Regions from separate parts of the Roseovarius sp. THAF8 genome, predicted to be linked through region 1. Evidence: riboswitches for the same ligand, from Rfam matches in the RefSeq annotation. Region 1 holds a riboswitch; the other holds the start of a gene.

Region 1 (3,122 bases):
CAGCGTGTCGCTTTGGGCAAGCGCGGCGTGCAGATAGGCCTTGGCGCGGGCCACTGCCTCGGGCATGTCGTGATGCGGCAGAAGCGCGGCGATGGCCGAGGAGAGGGTGCAGCCGGTGCCATGATCGTTGGTCGTTGTGATGCGCAGGGCCTTCAGTGCCCGGGTGCCCTCGGGTCCGGCCAGCAGGTCGGTGCTGTGCTCGCCCTTCAGATGCCCGCCCTTGAGCAGCACGTAATCGGAGCCAAGTGCCATGAGCTCGGGCAGGGCGGCTTGCATCGTCTCGGCGGTCCAGTCGTCTTCGCGGCCCAGTAACACGGCGGCTTCGGGCAGATTCGGGGTGATGACGCGGGCCAGCGGCACGAGCGCCTCGCGCACGGCCGAGACCGCTTCAGGGTCGAGCAGGGCATGGCCGCTCTTCGCGACCATCACCGGATCGAGCACGATGTTGTCTGCCCCGTGATGGCTCAGCCTGTCGGCCACCGCCTCGGCAATCCCGGCATTTGCGATCATCCCGATCTTCACCGCGTCGACGCGCACGTCGTCCAGTACCGCGTCGATCTGGGCGGCGACGAAATCGGGGTCCAGCGCCTGGAAGCAGCGAACACCTTGTGTGTTCTGCGCGACCACCGCGGTGATGGCGGAACAGGCATAGGCGCCAAGCGCGGACATGGCCTTGATATCGGCCTGGATGCCTGCGCCGCCTGAGGGGTCGGTGCCCGCGATGGTCAGGACATTGGCAATCATGACGGCACCTCTGACATCAAGGCGGCGGCCTCATGCGCGACCTCGGCCACATCGAGGCTCAGGGCGAGGCTGGTTCCCTTGAGGGCTTTAAGATCTACCCAACGCGCCTCCAGCGCGTCGTCCCCTGCAACCGGCTCTCCCGCCGTCCATCGGAACAGCACGGCGATCAGGATGAAATGCCGGCGCAGGGTGCCGGCGGGGCCGAGGTCAAACGCGTCAACTGCGGTGAACACGCGGAGCGGCTCGGCGGAAACGCCGGTTTCCTCCGACAGTTCTCTGGTTGCGGCCTCGAACAGCGTTTCGCCGTGGTCGATCTTTCCGCCCGGAAATCCCCATCGTCCCGCGTCGGGCGGATTTGCGCGGCGAACAAGAAGGACCTGGTTGTCGCGTATGACGGCGGCGATGGTCGCCGAAATCGGGCGGGGGACTGTCGATGGAGATGGCAAGGCGGCCTCGTCATGCTGAGGCCGGCAAGGGCAAGAGAGCGCTGCGATCCTGTCCCTTCGCCGGCATGATCCGGATCAGGTTCAAAGGGTCACCGCGCTGCCCAACGATCCTGCGACCGAAGCGCCAGCGATATCTCAGCCCCTTGTCGGGACACCCCTAGGTGGTTCCGAGCCTATCAGGATGGTGCACGAAATCAACGCCTCCCGCGCTGTAAATTGCCGGGTCCAGATGCCTGAGGGTCTCTTCCCGCAGCACTTGCGCAAGTCTTTCGGCAAAACGCGACAGGTTTGGCGCCCGCAACAGGCGCACCTCGATATTCGGCAACTCCGGCAGGCCAAGCTCCGAGCCGAGACAGGCGATATCCTCCGGCCTGCCGTGATCCGTGCGCACGGCTATGCCCAGACCACTGCGCAGGCCGGCCCAGACGGCGGGCAGGCTGGGCGTGGTGAGCGCGGCGCGCCAGCGCGTCCGGCTGTGGTCAAGCGTGGCAAGCGTGGCCTGCCGAAACAGGCAGGGGTGGTTGAACATGATGAGGGGGAGGGGGGCGGCAACGGCGACCTCCGGCAGATCGCGATGCGCCAGCCAGTGCATGGGGCATTCGCACAGGGTTTCGCCTTCGGTCGGGCTGCCGGGCCGGAAAAAGGCGATCGCGGCGTCGATGCGCCCGGCACGGACCTCTTCGGCGAGCCTGTGGTTTTCCCCGGCCTGCACGTCGACATGCACGTTTTCCACGTCCTGTCCGAACCTGCCGAGTGTCGCAGGCATCACGTCATCGAAGAAATCCTGCGGCAGGCCGAGTCGCACGGAGGCCTTGCCTGCCGCCGCGCCGACCGAGAGCGCGGCTTCGTCGTTCAGCGCGACGATACGCCGGGCATAGGCGATGAAAGCCTCGCCCGCTTCGGTCGGCACGAGGCCGCGTCCCTTGCGAACGAACAGAGTTGTGCCCGCCTGCTGTTCCAGCTTCTTGAGGTGCATGCTGACGGCGGATTGCGAGCGGCCGAGTTGCACGGCAGCGCGCGCGAAGCTTCCCAGATCCGAGCCAACGACGACCGTACGGAGCGCGTCCATGTCAAAGCTTGGCATTGGTTCCGATTCTCGAATTATAGGGTTTCGATCTATTTGATTTTCTTAAGTCATAGCCTTGGATACCCTACCGTTCAAGAGGATGCTCTCCGGCAGGACGCGATTTTGCGGCAGTCGAAGGAGAGCTTAAGGGCCAGAACCAAGATGATCGGAAATACCCTGATACTCATCGCGGCCGCCCTGCCGCTCATGGGCAGCCCGGGGCCGGCCACGATCAGCTTGGCGAGTCTGGGCGCTGCATTCGGGTTTTGGAACGCCCTGCCGTATCTCATGGGCATAATACTTGGAACCATCGTGGTGCTGGCGATCATCGCGACCGGCGTGACCGGGGTCATGTCTTCCGAGGCCTGGTTGCTGGTGGTCCTCCGCATTGCTGCGGTGGCCTATATTCTTTACCTGGCGTGGAAGATCGCGACGGCGCCTGTCGGGCAAGCGCCAACTGGCGCCGGTGGTCGTTCGGGCGTAGTCATAGGGTCGTTTCTACCGGGCCTCGGCCTTGCCGTGGCCAACCCCAAAGCCTACGCGGCGATCGGCGCCGTGTACGCCGGATACTCGATCACGCCCGAGCACCTCTTGCTTGACACGTTCTTGAAGTTCATCGCGTTGGCCTTCATGGCCGCGGTCGTGAATACTGCCTGGCTCGTATTCGGGAGCACATTCTCCCGCTTCCTGGAAGATCCGAGCGTGGGACGTGCAATCAATATCGTATTCGCTATCATGCTTGTTCTGTCGGTCGGCGTTGCGTTCCTCCTCGGTTGAACCTGCAGCGCTCGAGTTGGAGTTACAGCAATCCACGATCAGTCGCGCCGTTCGAGAACTGGAAGGTTCTCTTGTTGCACCCTCTTGGT
Region 2 (3,122 bases), 1.4 Mb from region 1:
GATCTGCGCATCAACCACGGCGACCTCACCGCGCTGCTTTACCTGCAAGGTTACGACTGCAACGATTTCCAGATCCTGTAGGGTGGGCGAAAGCCCACGCATCGTTGCGCCATTTCATCTTTACGTTAATTAACCTATCTGTTAATTATACGTCATGACCCACCTGACCAACACCTTCGCGGCCCTCTCCGACCCGACCCGTCTTGCCGTGGTCGAGCGCCTGATGGCCGAGGGCGAACTGCCCGCCGGTCGTCTCGTCGAACAGGCCCATATCAGCGCCCCGGCCATGTCCCGCCACCTCAAGGTGCTGCGGCAGGCGGGGCTCGTCGAGCAGCGCATCCAGGGCACCAGCCGGCTCTATTCCGTCCGCCCCGAAGCGCTGAATTCCATCGCCGACTGGACGCTCGATCACCGCGCCTTCTGGCAGGCGTCGATGGACCGCCTCGCCACCCACCTCGCCCTCGAAGAGCGGGACTGACGGATGGCCGACGTCCGCATCACCCGCGACTTCCCCGTCACGCCCGAACGCCTGTTCCGCGCCATCACCGCACGGGCCGAAGTGCTGGAATGGTGGGGCCATGACGGTATGAGCCTGCCCGACACGGCTCTCGATTTCACCCGCGAAGGCCCCTGGCACTCCGAGATGCTGGATTCCGACGGCAACCGCTACCGCATGTCGGGCAACGTCACGCATGTCGACCCGCCGCACAGCGTCGGCTTCACCTGGACATGGCACCTGCCCGAGGGCATGCGCGCCCCCGAAAGCCACGTCACCTTCACCGTCACGCCCACGCGGGACGGCGCCCGGCTGACCATCGACCACCGCGACCTGCCCGACGACGACCGCGCCGCGCGCCACGAAACCGGCTGGACAAGCGGCCCGCTGGTCCGCCTCGCCCGCCACCTGCAAAGCCAACCCCACTGACCCCTGAAAGGAGACCGACACATGCCCAAGTACATCCTCGCCTATCACGGCGGCGGCCGGCCCGAGACCGAAGAAGAGGGGCTCAAGGCGATGACCGCCTGGGAAAGCTGGCTCGGCGGCCTCGGCGGCAAGCTCATCGACCCCGGCAACCCCGTCGGCATGTCCAAAACCGTCAGCATCGACGGCATCGCCGACAATGGCGGGTCCAATCCCCTCTCGGGCTATTCCATCGTCGAGGCCGCGGATGACGCCGAGGCCTGCGAGATCGCCCGCGGCTGCCCGATCCTCGATGGCGGCAAGGGCAGCGTCGAGGTCGCCCCGATCGTCGAAATGTAACCCACGCGTCCCGGGCTCGACCCGGGACCTCACCGGCCGTTTCGGGCCGTCAGCCCGCTCTCGACCGCCACAACGCCGCGCGGTGCGTCAACCCGGTGCCCCGGCGAAAATCGCACCGTCGCGATACCACCCGGATACCGACACGGGTACCGACATGCCGTTTTCGGCGATTCCCAACGCCTTAACCTTCCGATTCGCCGATTCACCTTGTCCCGACCCCGGCTTGCCCCTAGGTTCCTGTTGAAACCTCGGGGTGTCGCCCGGCCCGGCCCGGCGACTGAGATGCAGATCGCGAACCCGTTGAACCTGAACCGGCTGAAACCGGCGGAGGGAAGGTCATGCAGCCGCATCGCGCCGCACCCTCCACCGGAACGGAGGATGCCATGAAACACCTTGTTTTGACTGCGGGATTCCTGACTGCCGCCACGTCCGCCGTGGCGCAGGAGTCAGGCCAGACGCCCGAACTGACCGTTTACACCTATGACAGCTTCGTCGCCGAATGGGGCCCCGGCCCGCAGATCGAAAAGGCGTTCGAGGCCACCTGCAACTGCGACCTCAATCTCGTCGGCGTCGAGGACGGCGCCGCCCTGCTGGCCCGCGTCCGGCTCGAGGGAGAAAATACCGACGCCGACATCGTCCTGGGCCTCGACACCAACCTGACCGCCGCCGCCAAGGACACCGGCCTCTTCGCCCAGCATGGCATGACCCCCGACCTCGACCTGCCCATCACCTGGGACGACCCTGTCTTCCTGCCCTACGACTGGGGCTATTTCGCATTCGTGCACGACACCGACATGGACGCACCCAGCAATTTCAGGGCCCTGGCCGACAGCGACACCTCTATCGTCATCCAGGATCCCCGTTCCTCGACCCCCGGCCTCGGCCTGCTGATGTGGGTCAAGACCGCCTATGGCGACGAGGCCCCGGCGATCTGGGAGGGGCTCTCGGACAACATCGTCACCGTCACCAAGGGCTGGACCGAAGCCTACGGCCTCTTCCTCGAAGGCGAGGCCGACATGGTGCTGTCCTACACCACCTCGCCCGCCTATCACCTGATCGCCGAAGAGGACGACACCAAGACCGCCGCCACCTTCGACGAAGGCCATTACATGCAGGTCGAGGTGGCCGGCAAACTGGCCTCCACCGATCAGCCGGAGCTGGCCAACCAGTTCCTCGCGTTCATGCTGACCCAGGACTTCCAGTCGGTCATTCCGACGACCAACTGGATGTACCCCGCCGTGCAACTTGACGACGGCCTGCCCGACGGGTTCGAGACACTCGTGCAACCGGAAAAATCCCTGCTTCTCAGCGCCGAAGAGGCCGCCGCCGCCCGCGATGCCGCGCTCGACGAATGGCTGAACGCGCTCAGCCGCTAAGCGCCAGACCGGGATGGAGCGCCGCCGCCCTCGTGGCGGTGCTCATCTTCGGCGCGCTCCTGGCCGTGGCCCTGCGCGCCGAAACCGGGCGCGGCTTCACCGCCGCCGACTGGGCCGCCCTGCGCTTCACGCTGGTGCAGGCGACGCTCTCGGCGCTTTTCTCGGTGCTGCTGGCCGTCCCCGTCGCGCGCGCCCTCGCCCGCCGCCGGTTCCGGGGCCGCAGCCTGCTGATCGCGCTGCTGGGCGCCCCGTTCATCCTGCCCGTGATCGTCGCCGTGCTGGGCCTGATCGAGGTCTTCGGCCGCGGCGGCTGGGTCAGTGCGGCCCTGGGCACGCTCGGCCTGCCCCCGGTGCAGATCTACGGGCTGCACGGCGTCGTCCTCGCGCATGTGTTCTTCAACCTGCCCCTGGCCACCCGCCTTGTCCTGCAAGGCTGGCAGGAAATCCCCGCCGAACGCTTCCGCCTTGCCGCGCTTCTGGGCATC

Evidence for each region. A riboswitch is a leader RNA that binds a small molecule or an ion and turns the genes downstream of it on or off. The one in region 1 is predicted to bind thiamine pyrophosphate.
Region 2: another riboswitch for thiamine pyrophosphate. It lies ahead of thiB (thiamine ABC transporter substrate binding subunit); the one in region 1 lies ahead of FIU85_RS19315 (NUDIX hydrolase).

What each region holds. Positions count from the first base shown of each region.
Region 1 covers NZ_CP045410.1:3,930,278-3,933,399, forward strand. Annotated here, with positions in the region: gene thiD (bifunctional hydroxymethylpyrimidine kinase/phosphomethylpyrimidine kinase) at 1-744, opposite strand, end outside; gene FIU85_RS19315 (NUDIX hydrolase) at 741-1,190, opposite strand; TPP riboswitch at 1,225-1,359, opposite strand; gene FIU85_RS19320 (LysR substrate-binding domain-containing protein) at 1,348-2,259, opposite strand; gene FIU85_RS19325 (LysE family translocator) at 2,419-3,033, shown strand.
Region 2 covers NZ_CP045410.1:2,516,733-2,519,854, reverse strand. Annotated here, with positions in the region: gene serB (phosphoserine phosphatase SerB) at 1-81, shown strand, start outside; gene FIU85_RS12340 (helix-turn-helix transcriptional regulator) at 155-478, shown strand; gene FIU85_RS12335 (SRPBCC domain-containing protein) at 482-925, shown strand; gene FIU85_RS12330 (YciI family protein) at 947-1,261, shown strand; TPP riboswitch at 1,501-1,611, shown strand; gene thiB (thiamine ABC transporter substrate binding subunit) at 1,645-2,637, shown strand; gene FIU85_RS12320 (thiamine/thiamine pyrophosphate ABC transporter permease ThiP) at 2,613-3,122, shown strand, end outside.